DNA from 3 places in the Rhodopseudomonas sp. NSM genome. Region 1 is predicted to be linked to each of the others. Evidence: predicted binding sites of a transcription regulator. Region 1 holds the regulator's gene; each other region holds the start of a gene.

What was found. Region 1 encodes LexA, which represses DNA repair genes until DNA is damaged. Its sites were predicted from a motif close to TGTTCNNNNTGTGTTCNG; they were not measured.
Region 2: the regulator LexA is predicted to act here: its motif matches at 3,060-3,077, upstream of ACTZWT_RS09770 (ImuA family protein).
Region 3: the regulator LexA is predicted to act here: its motif matches at 3,418-3,435, upstream of ACTZWT_RS03945 (ribonuclease T2 family protein).

The regions. Positions count from the first base shown of each region.
Region 1 covers NZ_JBQTCH010000002.1:62,720-68,676, forward strand. Annotated here, with positions in the region: gene ACTZWT_RS04515 (glutamine--tRNA ligase/YqeY domain fusion protein) at 1-935, shown strand, start outside; gene ACTZWT_RS04520 (ComEC/Rec2 family competence protein) at 1,014-3,308, shown strand; gene lexA (transcriptional repressor LexA) at 3,342-4,049, opposite strand; gene ACTZWT_RS04530 (molybdopterin molybdotransferase MoeA) at 4,224-5,435, opposite strand; gene ACTZWT_RS04535 (hypothetical protein) at 5,664-5,957, shown strand, end outside.
Region 2 covers NZ_JBQTCH010000003.1:294,293-300,249, forward strand. Annotated here, with positions in the region: gene ACTZWT_RS09760 (UdgX family uracil-DNA binding protein) at 30-1,520, opposite strand; gene ACTZWT_RS09765 (putative DNA modification/repair radical SAM protein) at 1,718-2,968, opposite strand; gene ACTZWT_RS09770 (ImuA family protein) at 3,137-3,919, shown strand; gene ACTZWT_RS09775 (Y-family DNA polymerase) at 3,810-5,405, shown strand; gene ACTZWT_RS09780 (error-prone DNA polymerase) at 5,560-5,957, shown strand, end outside.
Region 3 covers NZ_JBQTCH010000001.1:860,598-866,554, reverse strand. Annotated here, with positions in the region: gene ACTZWT_RS03970 (TonB-dependent receptor domain-containing protein) at 1-1,204, opposite strand, end outside; gene ACTZWT_RS03965 (hypothetical protein) at 1,333-1,695, opposite strand; gene ACTZWT_RS03960 (DUF3617 domain-containing protein) at 1,881-2,417, opposite strand; gene ACTZWT_RS03955 (hypothetical protein) at 2,431-2,721, opposite strand; gene ACTZWT_RS03950 (hypothetical protein) at 2,887-3,348, shown strand; gene ACTZWT_RS03945 (ribonuclease T2 family protein) at 3,482-4,177, shown strand; gene ACTZWT_RS03940 (bifunctional riboflavin kinase/FAD synthetase) at 4,343-5,311, shown strand; gene ACTZWT_RS03935 (sugar O-acetyltransferase) at 5,308-5,883, shown strand.

The sequences.
Region 1 (5,957 bases):
AGCTGCCGGTGCCGTCGCAGCCGAAGCAGTATGAATTCGCGCGGCTCAACATCACCTACACGCTGCTGTCGAAGCGGGTGCTGACGGAGCTTGTCCGCGGCGGCCATGTCGCGGGCTGGGACGACCCGCGGATGCCGACGATGGCCGGGCTGAAGCGACGCGGCGTGCCGCCGGCGGCGATCCGCGAATTCGTCAAGCGCATCGGCGTCGCCAAGGCCAACAGCGTGGTCGATGTCGGCATGCTGGAATTCTGCATCCGCGAGGAGCTGAACCGCACCGCACAGCGCCGGATGGCGGTGCTGCGGCCGCTGAAGGTGGTGATCGAGAACTATCCCGAAGGGCAGAGCGAAGAGCTCGACGCGATCAATCACCCCGACGATCCCTCCGCCGGCACCCGCAAGATCAGCTTCGGTCGCGAGCTCTATATCGAGCAGGACGACTTCATGGAGAACCCGCCGAAAAAGTTCTTCCGGCTGTCTCCCGGCACCGAAGTGCGGCTGCGCTACGCGTATTTCATCAGGTGCCGCGAGGTGGTGAAGAACGACGCCGGCGAGATCGTCGAGCTGCGCTGCACCTACGATCCCGAAACCCGCGGCGGCAACGCGCCGGACGGCCGCAAGGTCAAGGCGACGATGCACTGGCTGCCGGCGGCGTCCTCGGTGCCGGCGGAAATCCGCGTCTACAATCAGCTGTTCGCCAATCCGGCGCCGAGTGCTGCGAACTTCGCCGCCGACCTCAATCCGCAGTCGCTCGAAGTGCTGACCGACGCCCGTGTCGAGCCGGAGGTGGCGGCGAGCAACGCGGCCGAGCCGGTGCAGTTCGAGCGCCAGGGTTATTTCGTCCGCGACCGGGATTCCACCCCCGACAGGCCGGTGTTCAATCGCACCATCGGGCTACGCGATACCTTCGCCAAGGAAGTCGGCGGTAAAACCTGACGCTAACCGCCGGCGATTGTTGCCGGCGATACTGATCTGTTCCAGTCTCGGCGCCGCGCTGTTTGAGGGGCGGGCGCCGTGGAGCGGGGGGATCGGACCAAAATTCGGACCACGGTGCGGACCTGGCCGACGCGCGCCGCGTCGCCGGCCGGTGTGCTGGCGCCGTGGGGCGCATCGTTCTGGCCTGCGGTTGCGGAGACGCTGCGCGAATGGGCGCGGGCCGAGGCGGGGCCGGGCAGGCTGCTGCCGTTTGTGCCGGTCGCGTTCGGCGGCGGGATCGCGCTGTACTTCGCCGCCGACCACGAGCCGATCGCGTGGGTCGCCGGTCTGGCGGCGGTCGCGTTCGGCGTGGCCGCGTTTCTGGTCCGGCGCAACCGGGCGTTTCCGCTCGCGGTGCTGATCGCCGCCTTCGCCGCCGGCTTTGCCGCGGTCGCGTTGAAAGCCCAGCGGATCGCGCATCCGGTGCTGGCCAAGCCGGTGCAGGCGGCGACGCTCAAGGGATTCGTCGAAGCCCGCGAGGAGCGCGAGCGCACCGACCGCTTCGTGCTGCGCGTCACCGAGATGGATACCGCCGGCCGCGCGCAGGCGCTGCATCGCGTGCGGGTGTCGGTGCGCAAGGGCGCGGCGCCCGCGGTCGGCGATTTCGTGTCGCTGAAGGCGCGGCTGCTGCCGCCGCTGTCGCCGCTGCGGCCGGGGGCGTACGATTTCGGCCGCGATCTGTATTTTCAGGGCATCGCCGCCTCAGGCTTCGCGCTGGGCGCGATCACCGCACAGTCGCCATCGAGCGACGGCGGCTGGCGGCTGCACTACGCGAAAACCATGCAGGGGATGCGCGACGCGATCGATGCGCGGATACGGCTCGCGCTCGACGGCGACCAGCGTTCGATCGCCACCGCGCTGATCACCGGCCGGCGCGATGCGATCTCGACGTCGGTTAACGACGCGATGTTCATCTCCGGGCTCGGCCATGTGCTGTCGATCTCCGGCTATCACATGGCGGTGGTGGCCGGGGTGGTGTTCTTTGCGGTGCGCGCGGCTCTCGCGCTGATCCCGGCGCTGACGGTGACGTTTCCGATCAAGAAGGTCGCCGCCGGCGCGGCGCTCGCCGCCGCCGCGTTCTATCTGCTGCTGTCCGGCGCCGAGGTCGCGACGCAGCGCAGTTTCCTCATGACGGCGGTGGTGCTGATCGCGGTGATGGTCGATCGCCGTGCCATCACGTTTCGCACGCTGGCGATCGCCGCTTTGGTGGTGCTGCTGATCGCGCCGGAATCGCTGGTGCATCCGAGCTTCCAGATGTCGTTCGCGGCGACGCTGGGGCTGGTCGCACTGGTTCAGCTCGGCATGCCGGCGCTGTTCGCGACCGCGGACAGTTCGGCGACCGCGCGCGCGGCGCTGTGGGGCGGGCGCGAGATCGCGATGCTGGCGCTGGCGTCGCTGGTCGCGGGGCTCGCGACCATGCCCTATGCGGCCTATCACTTCCATCGCGTCACGCCTTATGGGGTGATCGCCAATCTGCTGGCGATGCCGGTGGTGTCGGCGATGGTGATGCCCGCAGGCCTGCTCGGCCTCGCCGCGATGCCGTTCGGACTCGACGGGGTGTTCTGGCGGATCATGGAGATCGGCATCGACTGGATGATCGTGGTGTCGCTGTGGGTCGCGGCGCTGCCGGGCGCGATCGGCAGGATCCCGGCGTTCGGGAGCGGGCCGTTGTTACTCGCGTCGCTCGGCATCGTCCTGCTCGGCCTGCTGCGCACGCCGCTGCGCCATGGCGGGCTGGCGCTGCTGACGCTTTCGACCGGCTGGGCGCTGCTGACGCCGCAGCCCGAGATTCTGATCGCCGGCGACGGAAGGCAGGTCGCGCTGCGCGGGCCCGATGGAAGGCTGCGGGTGATGCAGAGCGGTGGCGACAATTTCAGGATCCGGCAGTGGCTCGCGGCCGATGCGGATCCGCGCGCGGCCGACTCAGCGTCATTGCGTGACGGCGTTTCGTGCGACGCCGACGGCTGCGTCGGCGCGCTGGCCGATGGCGGGCTGGTGGCGCTGTCGTTCCGGGCCGATGGTGTGGCCGACGATTGCGCGCGGGCGACGTTGGTGATCGCGCTGGCGCAGCCGCCGCCCGATTGCGCGGCGCGTCTGATCAGCGCCGATATGCTCGCGCGCAGCGGCGCTCTGGCGTTGCGACGAAACGAGGGCGGGGACGGCGGATTCGTGACCGTCGCGGTGCGGCCGAAAGGGCTCGACCGGCCGTGGTCCCCGGCGCCCGCCGACGCGCCGGAGGGGGGCCTCGGAAACGCCCCGATGCAGCGGACAGTGCCGCGCTCCGCCCCGGTCGACGCCACTTCGGCGGCACCTGATCAGCACGACGAGGACTGAGCCCGCGACCCATCTCCGCGCGGGGCGTTTAGCTCAGTACTTGCGGTACAGCCCGATCAGCTTGCCCTGAATCCGTACGCGGTTCGGCGGCAGGATGCGGACCTCGTAGGCCGAATTGGCCGGTTCCAGCGCGATCGATGCGCCGCGGCGGCGGAAGCGCTTCAGCGTCGCTTCTTCCTCGTCGATCAGCGCCACCACGATGTCGCCGGTGTCGGCGCTCTCGTTGCGCTGGATCAGCGCCATGTCGCCGTCGAGGATGCCGGCATCCATCATCGAATCGCCGCGCACTTCAAGCGCGTAATGCTCGCCGGAGCCGAGCATGTCCGGCGGCACGCTGATGGTGTGACTGCGGGTCTGCAGCGCCTCGATCGGCGTGCCGGCTGCGATCCTGCCCATCACCGGAACCGCGACGTTGCGATCGGAATCGTCGTCGGCGTGCTGCGCGCTCGGCGGTCGAACCTTGCCGAGATTGCCTTCGATCACGCTGGGGGTGAAGCCGCGGCGGCCGCCGCCGCTATTGCCGCCGAGATCAGGCAGCTTGATCACCTCGATGGCGCGGGCGCGGTTCGGCAGGCGGCGGATGAAACCGCGTTCCTCCAGCGCCGTGATCAGGCGGTGAATTCCCGATTTGGAGCGCAGGTCGAGCGCGTCCTTCATCTCGTCGAACGAGGGGGGAACACCGGCTTCCTTCAGCCGCTCGTTGATGAATTTCAGCAGCTCGAATTGTTTGCGCGTCAGCATATCGACCATTCCCCAGATCTGGCGACGATCGCCGTGTCGTCGTGCGGTCCGTTCATCGCGCCCTGAATATGAACAGGCGAGGCGCAACTACTCGAAACAAATCATGAACGGACACTATATGTTCAGTATGTGTTCCGCAACCTCTTAATTTCAGGTCAACAAATTTGCGGATCGCTATTCCGGAAGCTTAAGGATGTGACAGCTCGATCCCGTCGCGGCCGCCGCCGCGAAGGGCGGGCGGACGATCAGCGCCTGTGCCGCGGACAGCCGCGCCAGCAGCGACGAATCCTGGCGGTCGACCGGCGTCGCCAGCCATTGCCCGTCGTCGCGCAGCGCCAGGTGGGCGCGCAGATAGTCTTCGCGCTGGTCGTTGGCGGTGAGGTCGGCGCCGAGCACGGCGGGGAGGCGGCGGTGCATCGATTCGCCCCGCCCCGACAGCACCCGGATCAGTGGCACCATGAACAGGAATGCGCAGACATAGGACGACACCGGATTGCCGGGCAGGCCGATCACCCGCATCGGGCCGAGCCGGCCGTGCATCATCGGCTTGCCCGGCCGCATCGCGATCTTCCAGAACGCGATCGAGGTGCCTTCGGCCTCAAGCGACGACTTGACCAGATCATGATCGCCGGCCGACGCGCCGCCGGTCGTCACCAGAACATCGGCGCCGAGGTCGCGCGCGCGCGTGATCGCCGCGCGGGTCGCCTCGACGGTGTCGGCGGCAATGCCGAGGTCGATCACCTCGGCGCCTTCGCTGCACGCCAGCGCCCGCAGCGCGTAGCCGTTGGAATAGACGATCTGGCCGGGGCCGAGTGCCGCTCCCGGCATCACCAGCTCATCGCCGGTGGCGAGCATGGCCACGCGCGGCCGGCGATGCACCGGCAGCATGGGGTGGTTCATACCGGCGGCGAGCGCGAGGTCGCGGTCGCTGAGCCGATGGCTCGCGCGCAGCAGCACCTCGCCCTCGGTGAAGTCGATCCCGGCGGGGCGGATGTGGCGGCCGTGGCGGGCGGCCTCGGTGATGGTCACCTGATCGCCGTCGCGCACGGTGTCTTCCTGGATCACCACGGTGTCGGCGCCGTCGGGGATGACGCCGCCGGTGAAGATCCGCAATGCCTCGCCGGGACCGACGGCTTGTTCCGCGGGCCGGCCGGCGGCGATCTCGCCGATTACGGTGAGCCGCGCCGGCGCGGTCGCGACATCGGCCGCGCGCACCGCATAGCCGTCCATCGCCGACATCGGCTGCGGCGGCTGGGTGCGTAGCGCGGCCAGATTGCGCGCCAGCACGCGGCCATGCGCGTCGTCGAGCGCGACCATCTCCTCGGGCAGCCCGGCGGCGCCGTCGAGCACCGCGGCCAGCGCATCCGCAACCGGCATCAGCGCCATCGGGCAACTCCGGGGCGGGCGGATCGAGGCGGCACGAGAGGGCAAAAGCGGTTTGTCATGATCCGGCTTTAGGTGCCCCGCGACCCTTGCGCAAGATGTCCCGGTGGTCCCGCCGCGGAGGGGCGGCTCGAGCGTCAAACGAAATCCTAATTGTCGGCAGAAGCCCCCGGGAGGTAGGACGGGAGGGGCGGCGAGGTTCTTGTCCGCCGGACCGCTGGGAGTGCGCAGATGGGCGACAATTTTGCGAAATGGCTGCTGCGGATCGTTGCCGTCATCGGCGTGATCGCGTTCGGCACGACCTATGCGATCCGGCACGACTGGAGCAAAGGCTGGATGCCGTCCGCCAATCCGGATTACGCGCCGCCGCCCGTAAGCGCGCCCGAGCCGGCCGCGCAGCCAGCCGCACCCGTCGCGCCGCCGGTCGCTCCGGCCGCGCAGGAAACGGCCCCAGCGGCCCCGCCTGCCGCTGCAGCGGCGCCGTCAGCCGCTTCCGCACCCGCTGCGGCCCGCGCCTATGTGCCG
Region 2 (5,957 bases), on a different contig from region 1:
AGCGCTGGACGAGGGAGCGCGCCGTGCAGCTACGCCGCGTGCGGCTTCTTCAGATGCGCTGCGACCAGCTTGAGATCGTCGACGAAGCGGGCGTATTCGCGTTGCCTGGCGTCGGCGTCCGGGAGGCGGAGCAGATAGGAGGGATGCACCGTCAGCAGCAGCTGCGGGCCGTCGTCGCGGTCGATCAGATGGCCGCGGTTCTTGTTGATCGGCGTGATCTTGCCGAGCACGCTGTGCGCCGCAGTGGCGCCCATCGCCACCACGAGCTGCGGCTGCACCGACGCCAGTTCGCGCTCGTACCACTGGCGGCAGGCCTTGATTTCCGACGTGTTCGGCTTCTGATGCAGGCGGATCTTGCCGCGCGGCACGAATTTGAAGTGCTTCACCGCATTGGTGACGTAGGTCTCGGCGCGATCGATCCCGGCTTCCGCAAGCGCGCGATCGAGCATCTGCCCGGCGGGGCCGACGAACGGGTGGCCGGCGAGGTCTTCCTTGTCGCCGGGCTGCTCGCCGACCAGCATCACCCGCGCACGCTGCGGGCCTTCGCCGAACACGGTCTGGGTCGCCGGTTTCCACAGGTCGCAGGCGCGGCAGTCGCGCGCTTCGTCACGCAGCCGGGCGATGCTGTCGGCGGCATGATCGGACTTGGTCATGGGCGGCTCCTGCCGTTGTGGCTTCTTCGGCGCGGACGCGTCCGCTGCGATCATCGCCTGCGCGCTGCGCTCGGCGTCGGCGATCAGCGGCTTGATCAGCGCCGCCTCGGGCAGGTTGCGCCAGTATTTCTTCGGCATCTCGGCCCGCATCGCCTTGGTCTTCAGCCGCGCCGGATTGAAGATGCTGGCGTAGTAAGTCAGCCAGGTTTCCTCCAGCCGGTCCTCCGACGGCGCCATCGCTTTGGCCACGCCGGGCGTGATCGCGACGGCGTGGCCGTCCCAATGCGCGCAAGCGTCGGGCGTGAGAATCGACCATTCCATATCGGCGAAACGACGGGCGAAGAACGGCGCGGCGGCCTCGACGATGTGATGCTCCGGCTCGAACCAGGCGACGTAGCGCGATTTCGGCTCGCGGCCGATCTCCCGGAAACGCACGAAGGCGTGCATCTTGTGCTCGTCGCGCCGCACGGCTTTCGCCATCGCCTGCAGCCGCGCGACGTCCGGATCGGTCGCGATCGACATCAGCTCGGGATTGGCGCGCAGCCGCCACAGCAATTGGTACAGCCAGGCGAAACGCTGCGGATCGCGATGCAGGATCGTCGTCCGCGCCAGTTCGACGAAGCGGGCGGGGACGTTGAAGGTTTGCGCCGGGGCGGACGACGCGGGCTGCTTCGACGCGCCCGGTGGTGAGGAGGTCGGCGTCGTCCCGGCTCCAGCTTGCGGCGCCGGCGCGTCGAACAGCTCCGGCTCGTCGCCCACCACCGTCCAGGTCACATCCGCCGGCGCGACGTCCGCCAGCACCAGCTCCCGCGCCGCCTTGCGCCAGCCGTCGAAATCGGTGTCGCTGTCGAGCCGGATGTGATGCATGGTTGTTATTACGTCTCTCCCTTTGCGCCTTCTTGGCCTCGCAACTTATTAGTTCGTCGTCCTGAGGCGCCGTCGCGAAGCGGCGGCCTCGAAGGATGGGCCGCTTGCACTTGACTCTGTCATCCTTCGAGGCTCGCTGCGCTCGCACCCCGGATCAAGTCCGGGGCAGGCTCTCAGGATGACGGTCTGTGCTTGCATCAAAACCCAAATCCCAGTTGCTGCGCCTTTGGCCTAAACCGCTCGGCCAGCCGCGCGCCGTCGAGCAAATGCGGCGGCGGACGGTGGTCGGGGAGAACGATGAACGGTAGCGCCTTGTTCCTTGGGATGTGCAGCTTCGCCAGGTCGGCGGCGCGGATCGCGCTGTGGCGGCGGGTGTCGATGATGCGGTCGACCGCCTTGCGGCCGAAGCCGGGGACGCGCAGCAGATCCTCGCGGCTGGCGCGGTTGACGTCGAGCGGGAAGCGCTCGCGATGCCGCAGCGCCCAGGCCAGCTTCGGGTCCATCTCCAGCGACAGCATGCCGGCGGCGGGGTCGATGATCTCCTGCGCATCGAAGCCGTAGAACCGCATCAGCCAGTCGGCCTGATACAGCCGGTGCTCGCGGATCAGCGGTGGCGCCGCCAGCGGCAGCGCGCGGCTGGAATCCGGGATCGGGCTGAACGCCGAGTAGTACACCCGCTTCAGATTGTAGGAGCCGTAGAGATTGGCGCTGGTGTTCAGGATGGTTTGATCGGTCGCGGCATCCGCACCGACGATCATCTGCGTGCTCTGTCCGGCGGGCGCGAAGCGCGGCGGTTTCGCCCGGGCCGGCGCCTTGCGCGCCTCCGCTTTGGCCTCTTGCGCCTCGTCGAGCTTCAGCCGCAGCCGCCCCATGGTGCGGCGGATGGCGCGGACGTTCTTCTCCGGCGCCAATGCGGCGAGGCTTTGCTCTTCCGGCACCTCGATGTTGATGCTGAGCCGGTCGGCATAGCGGCCGGCTTTGGCGATCAGCGCATCGTCGGCTTCGGGGATGGTCTTGAGGTGGATGTAGCCGCGGAAGTGGTGCTCTTCCCGCAAGCGGCGTGCGACCTCGACGATCTGCTCCATCGTGTAGTCGGCGCTGCGGATGATGCCCGAGGACAGGAACAGCCCCTCGATGTAGTTGCGGCGATAGAAATCGAGCGTGAGCCGCACCACTTCGTCGACGGTGAAGCGGGCGCGCGGCACGTTCGACGAGGCGCGGTTGACACAATACAGGCAGTCGTAGGCGCAAGCATTGGTGAGCAGCACCTTCAAGAGCGAGATGCAGCGGCCGTCCGGCGCATAAGAGTGGCAGATCCCCATGCCGGGCGCGGTCGAGCCCAGCCCACGGCCGTCGCGGCTGTCGCGTTGCTCCGTCCCGCTCGAGGCGCAGGAGGCGTCGTATTTCGCCGCATCGGCCAGAATGGCCAGCTTGCGCTGCACGTCCATGCTTGGAATCTCCTTGATTCAACTCACGAAAAAATTTGGCGCGGGACCTCGCTGCGATCCCGATTGACTCCCTTGGGCGCTGGGGCTTTATTAGAACATATCATGAACAAATGGGCCGGCAACGGGTTCACTGAATCTCGGCACGGCAACACAGAAAAGGAGCAGCGCATGGACGGCGCGCGCCTCGATACGCTTGCGCGCCTGCAGGGCGAGATCGACCGGCTCGAAACCGGGACGACCGAACTCGTCCGGCGCGTTTCACTTGGACATTCCGGTGCCGACGCCGTGCTGCAGGGCGGCCTGGCGCTCGGCGCGCTGCATGAGGTGTTCGCGGAAGGCCGTCACAGCGCGGCAGCGACCGGCTTCGTCGCGGGGCTGGCGCGGCGGCTGGCCGAGCAGCGTTTCCTGCTGTGGATCCGGTCGGATTTTTCCGCGCGCGAAAACGGCGAGCTGGCGATGGAAGGTTTTGCGGAACTCGGACTCGATCCGCGCCGCATCGTGATGGTGCGGGCGCACGACGCCGACAGCGCGCTGCGCGCCGCCGCCGATGCGCTCGCCTGCAACGGGCTCGGCGCGGTGGTGACCGAATTGTGGGGCGAGACCCGCGCCTTCGATCTGGTCGCCTCGCGCAAGCTGACGCTGGCGGCGCAGCAGTCCGGCGTCACCGCACTGATGCTGCGGATTGCAGCACAGCCGCAAGCCTCGACCGCGGAGACGCGCTGGGTGGTGCGCGCGGCGCATTCGCCGCCGATCGAGGGGTGGGGCGCGCCGGTGCTCGAGACCTCGCTCATTCGCAATCGTCACGGCCAGACCGGCCGCTGGATCATGGAATGGAATTGTGATGCGTGCCGCTTCCGTGAACCGCAGACGCATCCTCGGCCTCTGGCTGCCGCGGCTGCCGACCGATCGTATCGAACGGAAATCGCCGCCGGGCGGCGGCTCGCCGGGTGAAGCGTCACGCGCGCCCCGGGTAGTCGCCGCCAAACGCGACAACGCGATGGCGGTGATCGCCTGCGATGCGTACGCGACGCAGGGCGGACTGATGCCGGGGATGCCGCTCGCCACCGCGCGGGCGATGCATCCGGCGCTCGACGTGATCGATCACGATCCTCATGCCGACGCCGCGCTGCTCGCGGCCGTCGCCGACTGGTGCGACCGCTTCACGCCGCTGGTGGCGCTCGACGGCGCCGACGGGCTGCTGCTCGATATCACCGGCTGCGCGCATCTGTTCGGCGACGAGGCCGCGCTGATGCGGCTGCTGACCACGGCATTGACGCGGCAGGGCTTTGCGGTCAGCGCGGCGGTCGCCGGCACGGCCGTCGCGGCGCGGGCGCTGACCCGCGGCGCGCCGGGCAGGATCGTCCCGCCGGGCGAGGAAGCCGCCGCGGTTGCGCCGTTGCCGGTGGCGGCGCTCGGCGTCGACGACGCGATCGTGCGCGGGCTGCGCCGCGCCGGCCTGACGACGATCGGCGATGTGCTGGCGCGGCAGCCGTCCGAACTCGCGGCGCGGTTCGGCGAAGCCTTCGTCGCGGTGCTGCGTCAGGCCACCGGCGATGACGACGCGCCGATTTCGCCGCGCAAGCCGGCGCCCGACTATGTCGTCGACAAGCGTTTTGCCGAGCCGGTCGCGACCACCGAGGTGATCCTGCCGACGCTGCTGGCGCTGGCGCGGCTGCTGATCGCCGCGATGGAGCGGAGCGGCAAGGGCGCGCGGCAGCTCACCGCCTCGTTCTTCCGCAGCGATGGCGCGGTGCGCAGCCTTGTCGTGGAGGCCGGGCAGCCGGTGACGCGTGTCGAGGTGGTGCAGCGGCTGTTTGCGGAACGGCTCGATGCGCTGGCGGACCCGCTCGATCCCGGCTTCGGCTACGACCTGATCCGACTCGCCGCGAGTCAGTGCGTTGCCATCGCCGAGGCGCAGCGCGGCTTCGACACCACTGCGCATCAGGCCGAGGACGTGGTTGCGCTGGCCGATACCTTGTCGGCGCGGCTCGGCGCGCGGCGGGTGGTGCGTTATCTGCCGCAGAATACCCACATCCCCGAGCGCGCGGCGCTCGCGGTGCCGGTGCAGCATTGCCCGCCGGACGGTGACGAGGCGCCGTGGCCGGCGCGCGCCGACGAGCCGCCGCTGCGGCCGCTGCGCCTGCTGCAGCCGCCGGAGCCGATCGAGGTGCTGGCGGGCGTGCCGGACGGCCCGCCGGCGCAATTCACCTGGCGGCGCGTCACCCATCGGGTCGCGCGCGCCGAGGGGCCGGAGCGGATCGCGATGGAGTGGTGGCGCGCGGCAGAGCCCGGGCTGACGCGCGATTATTTCCGGATCGAGGACGAATCCGGATCGCGATTCTGGCTGTATCGCGACGGACTTTACGGCAGCGAGGTGGTGCCGGCGCCGGACGGCAGCGGCCAGCCGCGCTGGTACATGCACGGGCTGTTCGCATGAGGGACAGGCGAGTGTGTGTGCACAGCCTCTCCCCGTCATTGCGAGGAGGCGAAGCCGACGAAGCAATCCAGGGGCTCAGTGCACGGGGCTTCTGGATTGCTTCGCTTCGCTCGCAATGACGGAGCTGTCACTTAATTTCTAAGACGAGACGCCAATGACCGCCCCGCTCTACGCCGAGATCGGCGTCACCACCAATTTCTCGTTCCTCGAAGGCGGCTCGCATCCGCAGGACTACGTGCATCAGGCGAGTCGGCTCGGCCTCGACGCGATCGGCATCGCCGACCGCAACACGCTGGCCGGCGTGGTCCGCGCCTATAGCGAGCTCGACAATGAGGACCTCGCTTATAAGCCGAAACTGCTGATCGGCGCGCGGCTGTGCTTCGCCGACGGCACCCCCGACCTGCTGGCCTATCCGACCGACCGCGCCGCCTATGGCCGGCTGTGCCGGCTGCTCAGCGCCTGCAAGCTGCGCGCCGAGAAGGGCGAGTGCCATCTGACGTTTGCGGATCTGGAGGCTTTCATCCACGAACCTTCAACGTCGTCTTCGTCCTC
Region 3 (5,957 bases), on a different contig from region 1:
TGGTGAACGTCTGGCGCACGCCGCCGCTGGTCGGGTCGGCTGCGTCGGCAAGGCCGATCTCGTTGTGCTTGTAGTCGGTGGCGCCGACCCAGAACCGGATCGCCTCGATCGCGGCCGCATCGGGCCGGTACTCGCCCTTGGCGTTGAATTTGGTCTGCTTGGCATCGATCCGCGTACCGAACTCGGCGCCCTCGACGCCGGGGATGTGATACAGCGAATTGGTCTGGGTGATCGACGCGCCGATGAAGCCGCCGTCGAACAGATAGGAGCCGCCGATCGAGGCCCCGGCCGCCTGCGCCGCCGAGTTCGGCTGGCGTCCGTTGAACGGCAGGCCCGGCGCCGCATAGGGATAGCTCGGGACGTTGTAGTCGCTGGCGTTGCGGCCGTAGACGTCGGCATGGACGGCGACGTTGTTGCCGGCCGCATCCAGCAGCACCGCGCCCTCGACGCCGTTGTCGACCGAGCTGACGGCGCTGCGGACCTCGGCATTCATGCAGCCCGGCGAGCCGCCGATCGCCGCCGGCGCCTTCACCGGCAGGCCATAGCTCTGGAACGGCGCGGCGCAGGGCGGCACCGCGTCGGGGATGCGGTTGTTGGTGGCGCTGACCACGCCGCCGATCGCGGTGGAGCCGTAGCGCAGCGTCGCTGGGCCGCGGATCACCTCGATCTGGTTGGTGGCGAGCGGGTCGATCGGCACGAAGTGGTCTTCGCCGAGATCCGACGCGCCGTTGCTGCCGATGCCGTTCTCGATGATGTTGACGCGATTGACGTCGAGGCCGCGAATGATCGGCCGGCTGGCGGCGCCCGGCGCGTAGCTCGAGCCGGTGATGCCCGGCTTGTTGTTCAGCAGGTCGCCGAGCGTGCCGCCGCCATTGCGCCGGATTTCCTCGTTCGGAACGACCGTGACGGTGGCGAACTGGTCGGTGACGATCGGCAGCGTGCCGGGCAGCGCTGCCGCGGGCTGGGCGACGACGGGCGACGCCTCGGCCGGAGCGGCTCCGCGTTGCTGCGCGGGGGCGGCCACGCGGGTCGCGGTCCGGGTCGGCGGCGCGCTGTGGCGGCGCACGATCGGGCTCGGCGCCGTGACGACGACTTCCGGCAGCGCGGTGGCGGTCTGCGCGAAGGCCTGCGATGCCGGCAGGCCGTCGAAGGCGACGAAGGCTGCGCTGCCGAGCAGGAGCGCGCGTTTGAAGGCGAATGACATGGTCTGAGTCCTGACTGACCGGGTCGGCGCTTCAGCGCCGGATTCCGGACTCTGCGCGAGGCAGATTGAATACGAATGGGCTCCGCGTACTGCCGGGGCAGTGCCGCGCGTGGCTCGATCGGATGCAGTCAGGAAGCGGGAGGCGCGCGGGGCTGGAAACCGCCGGGCTGCTGGGTCGGGTCAGCGGCCGTCACCGCGGCGATGCGATAGTGCAGCGGATCCGCCAGTCGCAGAGGCAGTGCCGGCGGCGCGGCGTCGAGCATCGTGCTTGCCATCGAGACGATGGCGCAGATCGCGCACAGGTCGGCCGCGGCATTGTGATGGTGATCGCTATCCGGCGAGTCCGGGCCAATGGCCGAGGCCGCCTGGGCGATCGCTGGCGCGGGGAAGTCGATGCCGTGGAAGTGTCCGAACGACAGGGCAAACTGGAGCGCGAGCGCGATCAGCGCCAGCCGTGCTCCCGATCGGATATATGCCCGCACCCAGCCCATGCCCACCCAAGCCCCGAACGTCGCACGGCATGCCCTGCCAATCGACGTTACAATATAACATCGCGGCAAGATCGATGGCTGTCAACGGAGGCCGCGACGATGGTCGCCGGGTGTTGTATTTGCGCCAGCGTCGCTCGGCCCCATCAGCCAGGCGGCATTTCCTCGGCCAATGGCCGAGCCGGCCGCTACTTCGGCTTCGGCATCAGCGCCTTGAGCTTCTCGATGTCGGCGATGTTCATCTTGATGCCGCCGGGCATCACGATGTCGCCGGGCCTCTGGCCGCTCTTGCAGGGGCCGAGCCATTTCGCATCGAGCGTCATGGTCGCGTCCTTGGGCACGCCCGGCAGCGGATTCTCGTGATGCGAGGTCACCCTGACCGAGTAGGCCGAGTTGAAATCGCCGGTGATCTCCGACCGCGACGTCGCCGTCATGCCGGCGGTGCTGCACACCGCGTCGATGACGTAGCCGGTGGCGGTCTTCTGCGTGTCCTGCTTGGAGCAGACCTCGTTGGACATCGGCTGGAACGACGAGGTCATCTTCTTGTCGGTGGCCTCGTCGGTGCAGTGCTGCATGGCGATCTCCTCGCCCGCAGCGCCGGCCCGCGCCATCTTCAGCTCCCATAGCCCCGCTTTGCGGGTCGGCAGGTCGATCGCCAGCGCGGCCGTCGTCGAAGCGATCAGCAGCGGCAGCGCGCAGAGCCCGAATGTACCTGCCCGATTCATGGAGCCTGTCCGCTCAGTAGGCGACGCGCAGCGGCCGCTCGTCCGCGCCATACGGCACCCAGCGGCACGAGAACGAGATGTAGCCGCCGTAATTCGCCTGCACGCCGAGCAGCTTCACGACCTTGCCGTAGCGCGCGCAATGGTCGATCGCGATCGCGCGGATGTCGGCATGGCCGACCAGATTGTAGGAGATGATCCCGCCGGTATCGTTTCCCTTGACCACCGGCACGGTGTCGGCGCGGGAGGCGGTGCCGGACAGCATCGCACAGAGAACGGCAAGGCCCGCGGCCTTCAGCATGCGCATTGGAATCTCCTTCTTGGCTCCGGTGAGTCTAGATCGTCGCGATGGCGATGGAAAGAACGCGCAGGCCGTCCGGCGCAGGGATGTGCGCAGGTGTGGCTGCGCTGCACTTGACCTCGGGATGGCTTCGCGGCACCGTCCGCGCCAGAAAAATCCGGTGAATCGTCCATGCGCCTTGTTCCGACCTCGAAATTTCAGATGGCTGCTCTCGCGGCGCTGCTCGGATTGTTCGCGCTCGCGCCGGCGGCGCAGGCGGCGAATCCGCTGGAGATGAATTTCTGGCTGTCCGGCCCGCGCTATGACGGCAATCTGCCGGCCTGCGAGTCGGGGCTGCCCTCGGTGACCTATCAGTTCGCCGAGAAGGAGGGTAACTTCTGGAATTCGGCGCTGCGGATCACCGGCTATTCGAAGCTCCGCGAGGTCGCGTTTCGTCCCTGGCAGAGCGACAATATTCCGCGTCGCTATTGTGCGGCGGACGCGTATCTGAACGACGGCCTCGTCCGCCCGGTGTATTTCTCGATCATCGAGGACGGCGGTCTCGCCGGCTTCGGCCACGGCGTCGAGTTCTGCGTCGTCGGCGTCGATCGCAACTGGGCGTTCAATCCTGCCTGCAAGGCCGCCAGGCCCTGAGCAAGCGGGGACGGCGCAAAGTGCCGTCGCTCTTGCCTGTCTTCCACTATTGCTGTCTTCCACTTTTTGCGTTCTTGAAACGTTCCTGATCGCTCGCTAGGCTTTGCCGGTTCGTGGCAGCGGGGCCTTCATCATGCGTGATTTCGTCGTTCGCCGGCGGTCGTTGATCGCCGCCTTGGCCGCCTGCGTGGCAGCGCTGGTTGCCACCGCCTCGCCGGCCCAGGACCGGCGCCAGAACGCGCCCGGCGAGTTCGATTTCTATGTGCTGGCGCTGTCGTGGTCGCCGTCCTATTGCGAGCAGGCCTCCGAGCGCGGCAATACCGGGCGCTCGCAGCAGATCCAGTGCGGGGGACGCCCGTTCTCCTTCGTGGTGCACGGGCTTTGGCCGCAATACGAGCGCGGCTTCCCGGAATATTGCCAGCGTCCGTCGCCGCGGCTCGACCGCCGCATCGTGAATGCGATGCTCGATTTGATGCCGGCGCCGGGCCTGATCTACAACCAGTGGGACAAGCACGGCACCTGCACCGGGACCTCCGCAAGCGCGTATTTCGAGGAGATCCGCAAGGCGCGCGCCGCGGTTCGCGTCCCGCCGGACTTCATCGACGCCAAGGAAGCCCGGGCGGTGACGCCGGCCGAGGTCGAGGACGCCTTCATCAAGGTCAATCCGGGTCTCAGCAACGCGGCGATCGCCGTGATCTGCGACCGCAGCCGTCTCACCGAAGTGCGGATCTGCATGAGCAAGGATCTGCAGTTCCGCGCCTGCGAGGAGATCGACCGCCGCGCCTGCCGCCGCGACCGGCTGGCAGTGCCGCCGGTCCGCGGCGGCTGACGAGCCGCGCACGCCGCGGGACGAGCGGGCAAGGCGGCTTCGGTCAGGCCGGAACCGGGCACGCCCCGCCCAGACGGCGCCGCCGGGGTCGCGCGTCTTGACTTCGCGTATCGCTCCGCGTCACCGTCGCGCTCCCACCTCCGAAGCGATGAATTGAAATCCGACATGACTGGTTTTGCCGTGATCCGCGACGACACCCCCGCGTCCGCCATCCCGAAAGGGGCGGTGGTGGCGATGGGCAATTTCGACGGCGTGCATCTGGGTCATCGCGCCGTGATCGGCGCCTGCCTCGAGATGGCGCGGGTGAAGCGCGCGCCGGCGCTGGCGGTGACGTTCGAGCCGCATCCGCGCAAATTCTTCAGCCCCGACACCCCGCAATTCCGGCTGACCGACGAGCCCGCCAAGCTCCGGCTCCTCGCCGGCACGGGCCTCGACGGCGCCGTCGTGCTGCGTTTCGACGCCGCCCGCGCGGCCACCACGGCGCATGATTTCATCCACGGCGAGCTGATCGGCCGGCTCGGCGTGCAGGGCATCGCGGTCGGCTACGACTTCCATTTCGGCAAGGGCCGCGGCGGCTCGCCGGCGATGCTGGTCGGCGAGGCGCCGGCGCTCGGCATCGAGGTCGACGTCCAGCCGCATATCGATTTCGGCGATCATCCGGTGTCGTCGAGCGCGATCCGCAGGGCGCTGGAGGAGGGCCATATCGCCGCCGCGACCGAGATGCTCGGCGCGCCGTGGTTCGTCACCGGCGAGGTGATCCACGGCGAGAAGCGCGGCCGCGAGCTCGGCTATCCCACCGCCAACATCCGGCTCGATGCGCAATGCGGCCTCAAGCACGGCATCTATGCGGTGCGGGTCGGCCGCGGCGCCAGGCACTACGACGCGGTGGCGAATTTCGGCCGCCGCCCGACCTTCGACAACGGCGCGCCGCTGCTGGAGATCTTTCTGTTCGACTTCAGCGAGCAGCTCTACGGCGAAACGCTCGACGTCGCCTTCATCGCCTTCATCCGCGACGAGGAGAAGTTCGAGAGCATCGAGTCGCTGGTGCGGCAGATGGACGACGACTCGGCCCGCGCCCGCGCCGCGCTCGCCGCCGACCGTGGCGCGTTCCCCAAGCTCGGCGACATCGCGTGACGAAAACCGAGAAAGAGAAGATGCTGGCGGGCGAGTTGTATCGCCCCGGCAGCCCCGAGCTCGCCGCCGGCGAGGCCGCCAACAAGGCCTGGATCGTGCGCTACAACGCCACCGGCGCGCTGCCGGCGTCGGAGCGGCATGTGCTGCTGTCGGAGCATTTCGGCCGTGTCGGCAAGGGCGCCGTGGTCCGGCCGCCGTTCTTCTGCGACTGCGGCTACAACATCCGGCTCGGCGACGGCGTGTTCCTGAATTTCAACTGCGTGATCCTCGACATCATGCCGGTGTCGATCGGCGACCGCACCCAGATCGGCCCGGCGGTGCAGATCTACGCCGCCGACCACCCGCGCGACGCGGCGACCCGCCGCGACGGCCTCGAATTCGGTCGGCCGGTGACGATCGGCGCCGACGTCTGGATCGGCGGCGGCTCGATCATCCTGCCGGGCCTCACGATCGGCGACGGCGCCGTGATCGGCGCCGGCAGCGTCGTCACCCGCGACGTCGCGCCGGGGGCGACAGTGGGCGGCAACCCGGCGAGGCCGCTCGGGCGAGGCTCGGGCCAGCCGCAAGGATGACCGCCGCGGGGCTTTGCGATCCTGCGACCGCCTGCTAATGAATGCCCGCATGTCTGCACGGCGCCTCATCATCA